Regions from separate parts of the Rhizobium sp. 05L429 genome, predicted to be linked through region 1. Evidence: riboswitches for the same ligand, from Rfam matches in the RefSeq annotation. Region 1 holds a riboswitch; the other holds the start of a gene.
The links. A riboswitch is a leader RNA that binds a small molecule or an ion and turns the genes downstream of it on or off. The one in region 1 is predicted to bind S-adenosylmethionine.

Region 1 (12,405 bases):
CATTGCAACGGCAAAACCCATCGAAGAAAGCTTGTCGCCGTCAGCCTTGGCGTCTTCATAGGCCTTGAGGCCGGCAACGACGTTCGACTTCACCATCTGCAGAAGGTTGGAGACCTCCGCGAGGCGAAGCGCGCCGGGCGGCGTGGCATCGGGAGACTTGCGGGCGGCGGCACGCACGAATGCTTGAGCGCGGGAAACGGCGTCAACCGCGATGCCGTACCAGACACCGCTCCAGAGCAGGTGTGAAGATGCCAGCATCGACTGTGCAGCGATTTCAGCAAAAGGCTTCGGCAGGATCTGTACAGCCGGCGCCTCGCCCTTGAACAGGAAGCCGTCGGAGCAAGTGCCGCGCATGCCGAGTGTATTCCAGACATGCGTCTTTTCGATCGTGTACTGGTCTTTCAGGAAAGCTGTCAGCACCTGATCGGAAGAGGCGGCCTGCGAATGGCTGCGCGAGGTGATGAGAATGGCGTCGGCATGCGAACCGTAGGAAATGACGGTTGCGTCCTTTTCCAGCCGGCAGGTATCACCGTCGATTTCGATCGCGCAGATGCTGTTGCGCAGATTGCCGCCGATCCCGCCCTCGGTGGTGGCGGAGGCGATGAGGAGCTGTTCGGCGACTATGCGGCGCATGAAGGCGCTATGCCATTCGCTGTCAACGCCATGTTCGACAAGGCTTGAAAGCTTGATCTGGTGCATGGCGAAGACCATCGCGCTTGCCGCGCAGGCCTGACCGAGCACCGAGCACAATTCGGCGATATCGGTAATGGAAGCGGCCTCGCCGCCGAGATGGCGGGGAATCTGGATGCCGAACAGACGCTCGGCCTTCATCGCGTTTACGGCTTCCTGCGGGAACCGGCCCTCAAAATCGACGGCATCCGCATGCCTTGCCGCAATTTCGGCGACGCGAGCAGCCCTTGCGACGAGGCTGTCTTCCGTGATCTTGACCGGGAAGTTCATCAGGCGACCTTTCGGCTATCCTGAATGAGATCGACCGTCTTGGCGATCGCTGAAATGCTGGAAAAGGACTTGCGGTTCAGGAGATTATCCGGAAATTCGATGTCGAATGCCTCTTCGATGCCGAGCATGAGCTGCACCGAGGCGAAGGACGTCAGACCCGCGGTGTAGAGATCCGCATCATCGGCAACCTGATCAATCGAAACAGGAAGCTTACCGAATTTGGCTACGAGGTCGCGGATTGTCTTGTTCATCCCATTAACTCCAGATTTTCATGATCCTGAGCCGGCATTCATCGCCTTTTCATGGGAGTGCTTTTAGTGCGGAAAACAGAACATTCCGCTAATGTTATTAGTTAAATATAACTATCGCCCATACTTGGCATTTTACAAATCATGCCGGGCTGATGCCTAATACTTAATTTCTATCAATAGTTTGATATAGTCTAAGCAGAGCGGCCGCAACTGGCGGCGGCTGTGCCGAGTGCAGAAATGGTACGCCAAACGCGCACTTTTGCGTTAACCGGCAGGCGGATAGGAATGCTCGCCACCGCGATAATCGGAGATCGAGTAGCAGCCCTCCCCGGTCGTCTTCACGGCGCTCTCGCCGATTACCGCCTTGCCGTAACCGCCGGGAATATCGAGAATATAGGTAGGCTGGCAGAGCCCGGAGATACGGCCGCGAAGCGAGGCGACGATCTTCTGCCCCTCCTCTATCGACAGCCGGAAATGGCTGGTGCCGGGCGCAAGATCCGGATGATGCAGATAATAGGGTTTCACACGCGTCTCGACAAAGGCCCGCATCAGTTCCGCCAGGATATCAGGATCATCATTGACGCCCCTCAGGAGCACCGACTGGCTGACCATGACGATGCCTGCATCCACCAGCCGGGCGCAGGCGGCGCGTGCTTCCGCCGTCAGTTCCCGCGGATGGTTGGCGTGAAGCGCGACATAGACAGTCTTGCCACTCGCTTTCAGAGCCGCGATCAGCTCTGCATCGATCTTTTGCGGATCGACGGCGGGCACGCGCGTATGGAAGCGCACGATCTTCACGTGCTCGATCTCTGCAAGCTGGCTGAGAATCTCACCAAGACGCCGCGGTGAAAGCACCAGCGGATCGCCGCCCGTCAGGATCACTTCCCAGATTTCGCCATGCCCGCGGATATAGTCGAAGGCGGCAGTGAGCGCCGCTGCATCGAGAGTGCCGAGCCCCTGCGGCCCGACCATCTCCCGCCGGAAACAGAAGCGGCAATAGACCGGGCAGACATGCACGGCCTTCAGCAGCACGCGGTCGGGATAGCGATGCACGATGCCCTCGACCGGGCTGTGGGCATGATCGCCTATGGGATCAGCCCGTTCCTCCGACGTGGTGACGAGCTCCGCTGCATCGGGCACGAATTGCCGGGCAATCGGGTCAGCCGGATCGGCATGATCGATCAGCCGCGCCATGGCGGGCGTCAGCGTGAGGGCATAACGCGTGGCAACCTCGTCGAGCGCCAGCCGTTCGGCTTCTTCGATCAGCCCCGCCCTGACAAGATCGTCCACGCTCTTGATCGGACGCATGATATTCATCGGCCGTACTCCGCGACCGGCGCCCAGAGCACCTGATCGATCCGAGAGGCACCCGTCGCCAGCATCGCCAGGCGGTCGAAGCCGAGCGCGATACCGCTTGCTTCCGGCATGATTGCCAGCGCGGCCAGAAAATCCTCGTCGAGCGGATAGGTCTCGCCATAGACCCGCACCTTCTCCGCCATCTCGATCTCGAAACGACGCCGCTGCTCGGCGGCATTGGTCAATTCGCCAAAGCCGTTGGCAAGCTCGACGCCGCAAGCATAAAGTTCGAACCGCTCCGCCACGCGGGGATCGCGCGCCGACGGCCGCGCAAGCGCGGCTTCGGAAACCGGATATTCATCGAGAATGGTGACGCGGCCGAAGCCGAGATGCGGCTCGACCTTCTCCACCAGCACCCGGCTGAATAGATCGGCCCAATGGTCATCATCGGCAACGCGCATGCCGACCCGCCCCATTTCGGCAGCGAGATGTTCGCGATCGGTCGAGCCGTCAGCAGACACAGAAGCCAGAAGATCGACGCCGGCATAGCGACCGAACGCTTCTGCAACGCTGATACGCTCCGGCCCGGCGAAGGGGTCGCACTCGGCGCCACGATAGGTGAGCGTTGTGGTTCCAATCGTTTCGGCGGCGAGCGCCAGCATGCGCACACAATCCATCATCAGGCTCTCATAGCTTTCGCCCGCACGATACCATTCGAGCATGGTGAACTCAGGATGATGGAGCGGCCCACGCTCGCGGTTGCGATAGACATGTGCGAAGCAGACGATGCGTTCTTCACCAGCGGCCAAGAGCTTCTTGCAGGCAAATTCCGGCGACGTGTGCAGGTAGAAGGGTGCAGCCTGTCCATCTGTCGTCAGGGCCTGTGTGGCAAACGCATGCAGATGCGCCTCATTGCCCGGAGAGACCTGCAAGGTGGCGGTATCGACCTCAATGAAATCCTCACGCGCGAAGTAGCCGCGCAACGCTGCCTGGATCGCGTTGCGCCCCATGAGGAACGGACGGCGATCGGCGTGTACGGCGGGGGTCCACCAGGGAGACGCTTTGGCGCTCGTGAGGTTCATTCAGCGCTTTCCTCGCCGGATTCAGCCGGTATGGGGGTGGCTATTTCTGCGATTTTAGGTTAGTGCGCCCCGAAAGAAAAACATTTTGCGTCTTCAGGGCCATTCCGACTGTCCTCTACGACGCCGAAAGCCGACTTACAAGGAAGTCTTATGGTCAAGGTCATCGCCTCTTCGGTCCGCAAGGGCAACGTTCTCGATGTCGACGGCAAGCTCTACGTCGTTCTCACGGCTCAGAATTTCCACCCGGGCAAAGGCACGCCGGTCACCCAGGTCGACATGCGCCGCATCGTCGACGGTGTGAAGGTTTCCGAGCGTTGGCGCACCACCGAGCAGGTCGAGCGCGCCTTCGTCGAAGACGTCAACTTCCAGTACCTTTATGAAGATGGCGAAGGCTTCCACTTCATGAACCCGGCCACCTATGACCAGGTCGTCGTCGACGTTGACACTATGGGCGACCAGAAGGCCTACCTCCAGGAAGGCATGACCTGCATCCTGTCGATCCACGAAGGCATTCCGCTGGCGCTCGATCTGCCGCGCCACGTCACCCTCGAGATCGTCGAGACCGAGCCGGTCGTGAAGGGCCAGACGGCCTCCTCCTCCTACAAGCCGGCGATCCTGTCGAACGGCATCCGCACTTTGGTTCCGCCCCATATCGACGCCGGCACCCGCGTCGTCATCGCGACGGAAGACAATTCCTACGTCGAGCGCGCCAAGAACTGAGCGCATCAGTTCCAGACATTCCAACGGCCTGGAGCACCCGCTTCGGGCCGTTTTCATTTGACGTCTGCTTCCAAGGGCACGATCGCCCTGACGGCGCCCGTGGCCATATAGAGAAAGGCCGGAAAAACGCCGGCCTCCGTACTCAGAGATGAGGATTGCGCGGCCGGTATTTCTTCACCAGTTTCTGGTTGATCTCCGCAGCACCCGGCATGTTGGCGCTAAGATAGACCGGCGCATCGCCGGACTTGGAAAGCTCGGAGGCGACGTCCGCGAAGATAGCGTTGATGACCGTCACCCCGACCGCCGTCGAGACCGGCCCGACCCGGAGGCCGGTGCCATCCAGATCGAGAACGGCGTCGCCCGGCGGCAATCCGTTGTCGAGCACCACATCTGCGACATCGGCCAACCGCCGGCGGCCATTGGCGATCGCTGTCGAATAGGCAATCGATGTGATGGCGATCACCTTGACGCCGATCTCTCGCGCATAGTCGGCCGCCTCGATCGGCGCGGCATTCACGCCCGAATTCGAGGCGATGATGATGACGTCGCCCGGCTGCATGCCGTAACGCTCCAGCATCGGCCGTACCAGACCCTGCGTGCGTTCATAGACCGAACTGATGACCGCACCCTCATGCAGCATCGCCGAACCGACCAGGACCGGCACCGTGAAGGCGAGCCCGCCAGCTCGATAGTGAACTTCTTCCGCCAGCATATGCGAATGGCCGGTGCCGAAGACATAGACGCGCTTGTCGCCACGGGCAGCCTCGAGTATCACGGCAGCGGCCTGCGCCATCGGCTCCGCAAGGGCCTGTTTCAGCTCCTCCAGCCGGCCGATGAGATTGGCGAAATAGGCGTCCGTAATGTCGCTCATCCGCCGCTCCCTAAGCCGCTTCGCCGTTGAGCCAGGTCGCCGTCACATCGATCGCATCGGTGAAATGCACGAGATCGGCGCGCGCGCCCGGCGAAAGGTGGCCGCGATCGGCAAGCCGCAGGAACCGCGCCGGATAGAGCGTCGCCATCCTGAGCGCTTCAGCAAGCGTCAGTTCCAGATAGGTGACGCCGTAGCGGATCGTCGAAGCCATATCGACATCCGAGCCTGCCAGCGTGCCGTCCGAAAGCACGAGTTTGGAACAGAAACCGCCCCTTTCGCGTCGCACGGTGCGGCCATTGAGCATGAACGTGTCCTTCTCCGAGCCGACGAGCGACATGGCGTCGGTTACGAAGAAAAGCTTGCCCTCGCCACGCTTAGCGTGCAACGCCGTGCGCAATGCCTTCGGATCGACATGGTGACCATCGGCGATGATGCCGCACCAGACCGCCGGATGATCGATCGCCGCCCCGACGAGCCCTGGCGCGCGATGCGCCAGCTGACTCATGGCGTTGAAGAGATGTGTCACTCCCCGGGCACCGGCATCGAAACGAGCTTCCGCCGCTTCGCTCGTGCTGTCGGAATGGCCGATGCTGACGATGACGCCGGCTTCGCTGAGTTCGCGCACCTGCGAAACCGTTACCTGTTCCGCCGCCATGGTGACGAGCAACGTGCCGATCGCCTCGCGCGCAGCGATGAAGGCCTTGACGTCCTTGTCCTCGACCGGCCGCATGAGCTCGGCGAGATGCGCGCCCTTGCGCGCCGGCGCCAGATGCGGGCCTTCCAGATGCAGGCCGGCAACACCGCGGTTCGTCTTCACCGCAACCTTGGCCGCCTCGATCGCTGTTGCCGTTGCCTCGGCCGTGTCGGTGATCAGCGTCGGCAGCAGTGCCGTCGTGCCGTATGGCCGATGTCCATCGGCGATCATGTACATGGAAACCGGCGATGGGTCGTCGTTCAGCATACGACCACCCCCGCCGTTGACCTGCGCATCGACGAAGCCAGCAGACAGCACGCCTCCATCAAGCGTCACGACTTCGCCCTCGGGCAGCTTATTCAGGCCGACGATCGCCTCGACGCGTCCGTCCTTGACGATCAGCGCCCGCTCGTCATGAAAGCGCTCTCCGTCGAAGATACGGGCGCCCGTGAAGATCTTGCGGCTCATCAGACGGTCTCCGTCACCTTGAGCAGGTTTGCCGGCTTGTCCGGATCGAAGCCCTTACGGCGGGTGACCGACTCGATCAGGCGGTAATAGACGAGCAGCGAGACCAGGGGATCGACGAGGCCGTTGCCGGTCGTCGGAACCTGCAGGTTGACGCCGGCAAGCGGCTTTGTGGAGAAGGGCACGGTCGTGGCGCCAAGTTTCTGCAGCCGATCCAGTGCCTTCACATTATTGTCGAAAGCAGCATCTTCAGGCACGAAACCGACGATCGGGAAGCCCGGCTGCACGAGGCGCATCGGGCCATGCATCAGTTCGGCAAGCGAGAAGGCCTCGGCATGAAGACCTGCGGTTTCCTTAGCCTTCAGCGCCGCTTCAAGAGCAATGGCGAAAGCCGTGCCGCGGCCGCCTGTGTAAAGCGATGCGGCGCTGAACAGAACACCCTCGGCAGCAGCAGTATCGATGCCCGATGTCGCAGACAAAGCGGCCGGCAGCTTCTCGATAGCGGCCTGCAGATCGGCCTTGCCGCCGATCGCAGCAGTGACACCGGCAAGGGCGGCAACCGATGCGATGAAGGACTTGGTCGCGGCAACGCTCTTTTCGGCACCGGCATTGAGGCCGAGAACGATATCGGCCTGCTTGGCGAGCGGGCTGTCGGTGACGTTGACGACGGCGATCGTCGTCGCTCCGCCCTTCTTGGCCGCTTCCTGCAGTGCCACGATATCGGGACTGGCGCCCGACTGGGAAACGGTGAAGTGGATGCCACCCTTCAGATGTAGGGAAGCGCCATAGACCGAGGCGATCGAAGGGCCGATCGAGGCGACCGGCACGCCGCAAGTGATCTCGAAGAGATATTTGAAGAAGGTCGCTGCATGGTCGGAAGAGCCCCGCGCCGCCGTCGTCACGACGCTCGGACGGGCGGACGAAAACAGCCGGGCGATTTCGGCAAAAACCGGCTTTTCCTTTTCGAGCAAGGCGGCGACCACTTCGGGCGACTGGCCCGCTTCCTGCAGCATCAACGACTGGTTCTCACTCATAGGTCATCTCCAATTCTCAGTTCGGCGACGAAATCATAGGCGTCGCCACGATAATGCGAGCGGGTGTATTCAACGACACGCTGGTCTTCCAGGCGCGATACGCGCTCGATCAGAAGCGCAGGCGCACCGGCCTTGACATCAAGAATAGCGGCCGAAGAGGGATCGAGCGTGACGGCCGTCAATCGCTGCATGGCGCGCACCGGCTTGTGGCCGCTCTGCGCAAGCGCATCGTAGAGCGAGCCTTCGCCGCCGGCATTGTCGCCAAGAAACTTGACCGGAACGACGGCGCGTTCGATGGCGAGTGGCAGCCCGTCGGCCAAACGAAGGCGGTCGAGCCGCAGCACCGGCTCGTCGACACTGAGGCCGAGCAGGAAGGACTCTTCCGGAGATGGGCTGTTGATGGTGCGCGACAGGATCTGGGCCGCCGGCGAGCGCCCGCGTGAACGCATGTCCGCCGAGAAGGAGGAAAGTCGCCACAGCGACTGCTCCATACGCTCGACCTTGCTGGAAACGAAGGTGCCGCTGCCGTGCCGGGATTCAAGCGCACCCGATGTCATGAGATCCCGATAGGCTGTTCGCACAGTGACGCGGCCGAGTTTCAGAGCTTCCGCCAGATCGCGTTCGCCGGGCAGCGCCGTGCCGGGCTTCAAGAGGCCCTCCTGAATGAGGCCGGTGAGGCCCTGCGCCAGCCGCTTGTAAAGCGGTCCCGTTGCCGCCTCATCGCGCAGCCCACGGCCATTCAGTTCCGCTATCAGACTGGTTCTATCCATGGATACACAATAGAACCTATTTAGAACCAATCGGCAAGCCGGATTCGCTTCACCAAAGAAAAAACCCTCGCGGTTGGCCGCGAGGGTCTCATTAATCAGGACAGGAAATACGAACTCAGTTCTTCGTAAAGATATAATCCGTTTCCTGGCGCAGCACTTCACCGGGACGCAATACCGCGTTCGGAAAGTCCTGATGATTGATGGCATCGGGCCAGATCTGCGTTTCCAGGCAGAAGCCGGCGAAGGGACTGTATCTGCGGCCATCGAGACCCGGCACCGGCACGCCGAGCTTGAAGCCGGCATAGAACTGCACGCCCGGCTCTGTCGTACGCACTTCCAGCGACACGCCGGAATGCAGGCTGCGGGCAAGTACGACGGAGCGCTTGGCTGTGCGCTCGCTCGAAAAGCAGAAATTGTGGTCGTAGAGCGCTTGCTCTTGACCGGCAAAACGCTTCATCGGCGCCATCGCACGGAAATCGAATGCGGTGCCCTCGACGGAGCGGATCTCGCCGGTCGGTATCTGCCTTTCATTGGTCGGCAGATAGTGATCGGCGGCGATCATGATGTCGTGCGCCAGCGCATCCTCCCGGCCATCGAGATTGAAATAGGAATGCTGACAGACATTGGCGATCGTCGGCTGGTCCGTTGTCGTCTCGTAGGTGACAGAAAGCTCGCCATCGCCATGCACGCGATAGGTCGCCTGGATCGTGCAGTTGCCCGGATAACCGGCACGGCCATCGGGATCGACGATCTTCAGCACCACGCGGTCGGTCTCATGCTCGACGACCGTCCAGACAAGCGTGCCGATATTATTGCTGCCGCCGTGAAGATGTGTGACGCCCTTCTCGTTAAGTTCGAGCTGGTAGTCCTTGCCGTCGAGCGTGAACTTGCCGTCGCCAATACGGTTGGCACAGCGTCCCGGCGTCGCGCCGAAGAAAGGCGAATGAGCGAGATAGCTTGCGAAATCCTCGAAGCCGAGCACCAGCGGTGCGTCATGACCCTCCAGCCTGATATCCTGGATAACTGCACCCCAGCTCAACACCTTGACCGTCAATCCGCCACCGCGGATGACGACGCGATGGACGGTCTCGCCGTCCTTCGTCTGTCCGAAAACTTCCCGTTCCAACTTGTCCGCCATGATCGACGCTCACTCCATCCCTAGAATTCAGGAACCGGAACCTGCCCCCATTTCCTGCAAACCGCAACCGGGCAAACCGGAAAACAAAACGCCGTCACAGAAATGCGACGGCGTTATTTGTAAGCCCGCCCGATGACGCTCAGATGCCCGAGCCGATCTCTTCGATATCGTAGGACGTCGTCTGGTAGATCTCGTTGATCCAGTTGCCGAAAAGCAAATGCGCGTGGCTGCGCCAGCGGTTCTGTGGCGCAAGAGTGGAATCGTTATGCGGGAAGTAGTTGTGCGGCATCTTGATCGGCACGCCGGCATTCACGTCGCGGAAATATTCGTCCGAAAGCGATGTGGAATCATATTCGACATGGTTGAAGATATAGAGCCGCCGGCCCTTCGCCTCGTGCACGAGACAGACGCCCATCTCGCTGGATTCCATCAGGATCTCAAGACCATCGACCTTCTCGATGTCGGCCCGGCGCACCTCGGTCCAGCGCGACACAGGAACCTCGAAATTATCAGAGAAACCATTGAGATAGACAGATGAGGGCTTGAGATTGCTGTGGCGGTAAACGCCGAAGGCCTTTTCCTTCAGCTCATATTTCGGCACACCGTGAAAATGATAGATCCCCGCCATCGCACCCCAGCAGACATTCATGGTCGAATGCACATTCGTCTGGGTCCAGTCGAAAATCTGCTGCATTTCCTTCCAATAGGTAACATCCTCGTAGGGCAGCGTCTCGATCGGCGCGCCCGTGATGATGAAACCGTCGAACTTGCGGTGCTTCACTTCCTCCCAGGTCTGGTAGAAGGCGAGCAGATGTTCTTCAGACGTATTCTTGGCCTTGTGGTTGCCGACGCGGATCAGCGAGAATTCCACCTGCAGCGGCGACGCGCCCACAAGGCGCGCCATCTGCACCTCGGTCTTGATCTTGTTCGGCATGAGGTTGAGCAGCCCGATCTGCAAGGGACGGATATCCTGGCGGATCGCCACCGTTTCGGTCATCACCCGCACGCCCTCGTTCACGAGGGTTTCGAAGGCGGGCAGCGTGTCGGGGATCTTGATGGGCATTGCGGTCAACTCGATCAAAATAAAAAACCGGCGGCGAAAGAATCGCTACCGGTCCGCACGCGGCCCTTTAGCGATTTATTTAACGTGGCTGCAAGCCGGCCGGCCAAATCACCACGAGGCACCTTAAATAGCGCCAGTCTCGTTGCGAATCAACTGTCAATGCAGATAGCTGCAAAAGCCATCACGCTTTCTTTATGGGTGGTGGAATCTGTTGATGGACCAGTAACGCCCCCATGTTATTAATGTAAGGATGGGCGGATTTGGAAAGTTGTAATGGCAAATGACGTTGAAAGGGGGAGGGGCATCCAGAGTCAGGACCGGGTAGGGTATGATCTCAGCCTGACATATCGACTTGGAGTGATGTTCTCCGCATTCTGGAATTCTGAGGTTCGTGGCAGGGTGCTGCTGCTTGCGATAACGCTCGTCGTCATCATCCTGGCAACCGCCTATGGACAGGTGATCCTCAATGAGTGGAATGCGCCCTTCTATGATTCCCTCGAACGCCGTGACCTTGGCGAATTCTTCAAGCAGCTCGAAGTCTTCGCGATGATTGCCGGCGCTCTGCTGCTGCTCAACGTGTTGCAGGCCTGGCTGAACCAGATGACCGCGCTCTATATGCGCGAAGGCCTCTCGCGCGATCTCGTCGATCAATGGCTGAAGCGCAAACGCGCCCTCAAGCTTTCCACCATCGGCATCATCGGCGTAAACCCCGACCAACGCCTGCATGAGGATTCGCGGAATCTGGCGGAAAGCACGACCGGGCTTGTGCTCGGACTGCTGCAGTCGACCATCCTGCTCGTCAGCTTCATCGGCGTGCTATGGGAGCTTTCGAGCGGCTTCATCTTCCATATCAGCGGCTATAACTTCACCATTCCCGGCTATATGGTCTGGGCAGCAATCTTCTACGCCGCATCAGCCTCGCTATTGAGCCAGGTCGTCGGCCGCAAGCTCGTCAAACTCAATGCCGACCGGTTCTCGAAGGAGGCCGAACTGCGCTTCGCGCTGATGCATGCCAATGAGAACATGCCGGCGATCACAGTGGCGCGCGGAGAGGAGAATGAGCGCAAGCGCATCAACGGCGATATCACCAATGTTCTTGCCGTCATCAAGCGGCTGGCCATAGCCAATACCAACCTGACCTGGGTTTCGGCAGGGTACGGCTGGCTGGTCATCGTCATCCCGATTATCGTCGCAGCCCCAGCCTATTTTTCTGGCGGGCTGACCTTCGGCCAGTTGATGATGTCGGTCGGCGCCTTCAATCAGGTCAATACAGCGCTGCGCTGGTACGTCGCCAACTTCGGCCCGATTGCCGAATGGCGCGCCACGCTGATGCGCGTCACCGATTTCCGTCAGGCGTTGCTGGAGATGGACGATGGCTTCGATCTGAAAGACACCATTGTTTATGAGGAAACCGCGCCGGATACGCTGACGCTGAAGAATGTCGTCATCCTCGCCAAGCTTGGCGAAGACATCGAGGATTGCGGCGGCTTCCGGATGCGCGAGGCGGATGTGACGATCAAGGCCGGCGAAAAGGTCATGATCAACGGCGATCACAGCGTGAACCGCCGCCTGCTCTTCCAGGCCATGGCCGGCCTCTGGCCATGTGGCAAAGGCACAATGGGCCTACCGCCCATTGCCGACATGCTGTTCATCCCGCAGGTCGCCTACGTGCCGGGCGGCACGCTGCGCGAGGCAATTTCCTTCCCCCAAAAACCCGAGGCCTATGACAAGGCGACCGTCGAGGCCGCACTTGAGGCTGCCGGCCTGCATTCGCTGATCGCCCGCCTCGACAGCCGCGCGCGCTGGGACAAGCTTCTCGATGCCGATGAGCAAAAGGCCATCGGCTTTGCTCGCCTGCTTCTCGTCAAGCCGCGCTGGGCCGTTTTCGATGAAGTGCTCGAAGGCATGGAGCCGGAATGGCAGCGCACGATGACGAAGCTGCTCGCCACCATGCCGGACACCGGCATGATCTATATCGGCCGCTCGGAAACCTATCTGGAAGCGCTGCACCCGCGCACCCTGCACCTGCAGGCACTGCCCTCGAAATCGGACGAAGAATCG
Region 2 (4,665 bases), on a different contig from region 1:
AGAGCTTCCGATGATGGAAGGGACCGGGCTTACCTCATCCGATCCTGCCTTTTTCGACAGTGCCGCTCTAGCAGATCGCGCCACGAGCGGCAATCAGATCGGTCGAGCATATCGGTCGAGCGACTTCGGAAAAGCAGTAGACCATGGTCGCAACGCCCTTCTCGAAGGGTTGAAGACGTGTGCGCCGTTTGTATCGTGAGCTTTTCGCAATTTGCGGTACAATGACACCGTGCTGCGGAAAGAAAGGCTTCCAATATGAAACTGATCGCACTTGGCCTCATCGGCGCGCTGGCGCTCGCCGGCTGCACGACCGTCGAATATACGGGTCCCGGCATCGAGCCCATTCCCGGCAGCATCACCTATAACGGCCAGCCGCGCACGAAACTGACAAAGTCGCCTGTCGGCTCGACCTTCCCGCACGATTTCATCGACCAGTACGGCCGGCAGGTCGAGGAGACCTATATCATCCGTCCGGACCGCACGTTGGCGATCGCGCATCGCCGATACAGGCCGATCAACATTTTCGGAAGAGATTGAGAGGAGTAGCTGGAGCGGGTGAAGGGAATCGAACCCTCGTATTCAGCTTGGGAAGCTGCTGCTCTACCATTGAGCTACACCCGCCTGAAGCTTGAGACTTCCAACAGATGGCCGCCGCTGTCAAGTCGCGGCATTACCGAGATCAGATCCGGAAATGCTTCGAGAGCTTGAGGCCCTGCGCCTGATAGTTGGAGCCTAGGCCTGAGCCATAGAGGCTCGTCGGCTGTTCCTGCATGTGCTCGTAGATCAGGCGGCCGACGATCTGGCCGTCTTCGAGGATGAAGGGCACTTCGTGGCTGCGCACTTCCAGCACCGCGCGGCTGCCGCGCCCGCCGGCCGGCGCATGGCCGAAGCCCGGATCGAAGAAGCCGGCATAATGCACGCGGAATTCGCCGACGAGCGGGTCGAAGGGCGTCATTTCCGCCGCGTAATGCGGGGGGACGTGAACGGCCTCACGCGAGACGAGAATGTAGAACTCATCGGGATCGAGGATCAGTTCGTTGCGGCCTCGGCTATAGAGTGGCTCCCAGAAATCGAAGATATCGTGCTGGGCCTTCTTGTCGACATCGACGACGGCCGTGTGGTGTTTGCCGCGATACCCGATCAGGCTCTCCTCGTCGCCCGCCAGATCGATCGACAGTGCAATGCCGCCGCCGGATACGTTCGGTTGCTTGGCAGCCACCAGCGTTTCCGTTTCGTGCAGCTTCAGGAGCTCCGGTTCGTTGAGCACAGCATGGCCCACACGGAAGCGGATCTGCGACAGGCGCGAACCGCGGCGCACGACGATCGGGAAAGTACGCGGGCTGATTTCGAGATAGAGCGGACCGGAATAGCCTGATGGGATCTTGTCGAATTCCTGCGCGTAATCGGTGATGACGCGGGTAAAGATATCGAGACGGCCGGTCGAGCTCTTGGGATTGGCAGAGGCAGACATGTCGGCCGGCAGATCGAGACGCTCCATCAGCGGTACGATGTAGACGCAGCCGGTTTCCAGCACCGCGCCTTCGCTGAGATCAATGACATGCAGGCTCAGCCGATCGAGCTTGTCTGCGACAAGGTGAGAAGGGCCGGGCATGAAGCTGGCGCGCACCCGGAAAGCCTTGGCGCCCAGCCGCAGATCCAGGCTCGCAGGCTGGATCTGATCACGATCAAGCTCCCGTTCGCTTTGAAGACGCCCCGTTTCAAACAGCGCGGAAATCGCGCRGTCGGCCAAAATTCCAGTTTCGCGAGCCATCATGCTCCATCCATAATTTGCCGCCGACAAAACCAAAGTCGGGGAATTGACGCAAGCGCAGAACGGCAGTATTGCAATTTTATCCCGTGGTGATTTGGCCGGTCGGCTTGCAGCCACGTTAAATAAGTGGCTAAAAAGACCGGGTTGAAAACCGGTCTGCTTTTGCGGCCGGTTTTTTTGTTGTTTGAAAGTGGTGATGGCATGAGCAAGACCTGGCGCCCGGCAACCCAACTCGTCCACGGCGGAACGCTCCGCTCGCAATATGGCGAGACATCCGAGGCAATCTATCTCACGCAGGGTTTCGTCTACTATACGTCGGAAGCAGCCGAGGCGCGCTTCAAGGGCGAAACCGAAGGTTTCATCTACGCGCGCTACGGCAGCCCCACCAATGACATGTTCGAAAAGCGCATGTGCATGCTGGAAGGCGCGGAAGATGCCCGCGCCACGGCTTCCGGCATGGCCGCCGTCACCGCCGCCATTCTCTGCCAGCTGAAGGCCGGCGACCACATCGTCGCCGCCCGCGCCCTCTTCGGTTCCTGCCGCTGGGTGGTCGAGACGCTGGCGCCGAAATATGGCATCGACTGCACGCTGGTCGATGGCCGCTACCTGGAGAACTGGGAAAAGGCCATCACGCCGAAGACCAAGGTGTTCTTCCTGGAAAGCCCGACCAATCCGACGCTGGAAGTGGTCGATATTGCCGGTGTCTCCAAGCTCGCCAACCAGATCGGCGCGAAGGTCGTGGTCGATAACGTGTTTGCGACGCCGCTCTTCCAGAAGCCGCTGGAACTCGGCGCCCATATCGTCGTCTATTCCGCCACCAAGCATATTGACGGCCAGGGCCGCTGCCTCGGCGGCGTCGTGCTTTCCGACAAGGAATGGATCGACGAGAACCTGCATGACTATTTCCGCCATACCGGCCCGGCCATGTCGCCCTTCAATGCCTGGACGCTTCTGAAGGGCATCGAGACGCTGCCGCTGCGCGTCAAGCAGCAGACGCAGAATGCCGCCAAGATCGCCGATTTCCTGGCCGAACAGGGCAAGGTCGCCAAGGTCATCTATCCCGGCCGCAAGGACCATCCGCAGGCCGATATCATTGCCAAGCAGATGACCGGCGGCTCGACGCTGGTCTGCTTCGAGCTGAAGGGTGGCAAGGAAGCGGCATTCGCGCTGCAGAACGCGCTCGATATCGTCAAGATCTCCAACAACCTCGGCGACTCCAAGAGCCTGATCACCCATCCGGCGACGACGACGCACAAGAACCTGACGGACGAGGCCCGCGCCGAGCTCGGCATTTCGCCGGGCACGGTACGCCTCTCGGCCGGTATCGAAGACACGGACGATCTCATCGAGGATTTCGCCCGCGCACTGGAAACGGTTTCGGCCTGACCCGTCGATTCAAGGGATAGAGCGTTCCTTTGTGCGTCCGAAAGGACGCACGGCGCTCCTGGCGCGGCCGCGGAATACCACCGTGGCCGTGGCATTTGCCTTGAAATTAACACTGAGAGTTAGGCTTAATGAACAAAAGGCGGCCCGACCGAGGGCGGCGGGGCCACGTTCACTGTTCCGTTTCTTGACGCATGAGGACTGTTATAAGATACGGGTAACGTATATTGACTAAGGTGTAAGGCATGTATCGCGCCCTCACACGAGACATCGAAGTGGTTGTCGAACCGTTCTATCTGGAGGAGCAATCCGATCCGGACGACGATCGCTATGTCTGGGGTTATCGCGTCGTCATCGCCAACAACTCCGGCATAGCCGTACGTCTCGTCAACCGCTACTGGAATATTACCGACCAGAACGGGCAGATCGACGAGGTCAGCGGCCCCGGCGTCGTTGGCGAGCAGCCGCGTCTGCAACCTGGCGATACCTATGAATATTCATCGGGCTGTCCGCTGGATACGCCATCCGGCCTGATGTTCGGCCATTACCAGATGGAGACGGACGAAGGCGAGCTGTTCGATGTCGACATCCCCGCCTTCTCGCTCGATTCACCCGGCCTGCTCAGGGTGCTCAACTGATGCGTAAATTCGAACCGATTGCTCGCGGATATGCGGCAATGCTGAAGTCTTCAATCGGCAATCTCTATTAAAGCTCAAAGGGATCCGATGCGGTCTGAGCATCCGGCTTTGCCTCAAACGGATCTTTTGATTGCGGCTGTGCCGGCTGTTGGGCCACTGCAGCGTTGACAGCCTTTTGACAGACGAGCATCTCATCGGTCGCTTTGACGGAGTTCTTTAGACTGAGGGCAACTATCCGCTTGCCGTTAAAATCGACACGAAAACTCAACTTGCGAGCGAACTCGCCAATCAAGCCAGTATCCTTAAAATTAATCCACAATGCCTTAGTACCGTCAAGATCTACGGCGCTTGCGTCGGCAGTCCATTTGGAGCGGTCCAGGTAGAATTCGATCGGATATTGCTTGCCTTCTTCCAATGATTTCCAATTTGCATTGGCCATCAGGATATAAAAGGGATTATCCTTTTCGATGAAATTGAAGCCGAGACGAAAAACTGTACCGTCTTCAAAGGAAGTCATGACAAAGCAGGCGTTGCCCAAACTTTTGTCGACAGCCACACTCCAGCCACCAACTTCTTTCCATAGAACAGTCTCGTCGTCGGCAAAGCTAATTCGCGGCACTGCAGCTAAGAGCGCAAGTACCAAACACAAAAACTTCATTGGCACCCACCCCGCTTCCATAGCCTGAACCAATGAAACACAATAGGCACACAGTGACTACCAAAAGTCGAGTCACTGCGCTGCGCTATCGCTTAGTTCTATTGCTCGCCTGTTCTTATACTCAGGAAGACTAAGTAAGCTGAGACGCAACCTCATGCACCGGAAAGCGGTAGGTCGTTGAGCAGAACTCGCAGGTCACGGCGATCTCACCGTTT

Region 2: linked by a shared signal. The riboswitch ahead of AC1DNW_RS21270 (O-succinylhomoserine sulfhydrylase) and the one ahead of metA (homoserine O-acetyltransferase MetA) in region 1 are both predicted to bind S-adenosylmethionine.

The regions. Positions count from the first base shown of each region.
Region 1 covers NZ_JBFTNV010000005.1:263,674-276,078, forward strand. Annotated here, with positions in the region: gene AC1DNW_RS07500 (acyl-CoA dehydrogenase family protein) at 1-960, opposite strand, end outside; gene AC1DNW_RS07505 (acyl carrier protein) at 960-1,211, opposite strand; gene AC1DNW_RS07510 (lysine-2,3-aminomutase-like protein) at 1,476-2,528, opposite strand; gene epmA (EF-P lysine aminoacylase EpmA) at 2,525-3,589, opposite strand; gene efp (elongation factor P) at 3,740-4,309, shown strand; gene AC1DNW_RS07525 (SIS domain-containing protein) at 4,452-5,180, opposite strand; gene nagA (N-acetylglucosamine-6-phosphate deacetylase) at 5,191-6,342, opposite strand; gene AC1DNW_RS07535 (SIS domain-containing protein) at 6,342-7,373, opposite strand; gene AC1DNW_RS07540 (GntR family transcriptional regulator) at 7,370-8,143, opposite strand; gene AC1DNW_RS07545 (aldose epimerase family protein) at 8,259-9,281, opposite strand; gene metA (homoserine O-acetyltransferase MetA) at 9,421-10,344, opposite strand; SAM riboswitch at 10,392-10,469, opposite strand; gene AC1DNW_RS07555 (ABC transporter ATP-binding protein/permease) at 10,618-12,405, shown strand, end outside.
Region 2 covers NZ_JBFTNV010000021.1:19,690-24,354, reverse strand. Annotated here, with positions in the region: gene AC1DNW_RS21285 (hypothetical protein) at 256-537, shown strand; tRNA gene AC1DNW_RS21280 (tRNA-Gly) at 548-621, opposite strand; gene AC1DNW_RS21275 (2'-deoxycytidine 5'-triphosphate deaminase) at 680-1,774, opposite strand; SAM riboswitch at 1,848-1,926, shown strand; gene AC1DNW_RS21270 (O-succinylhomoserine sulfhydrylase) at 1,973-3,157, shown strand; gene apaG (Co2+/Mg2+ efflux protein ApaG) at 3,400-3,792, shown strand; gene AC1DNW_RS21260 (hypothetical protein) at 3,860-4,450, opposite strand; gene AC1DNW_RS21255 (Hsp33 family molecular chaperone) at 4,581-4,665, opposite strand, start outside.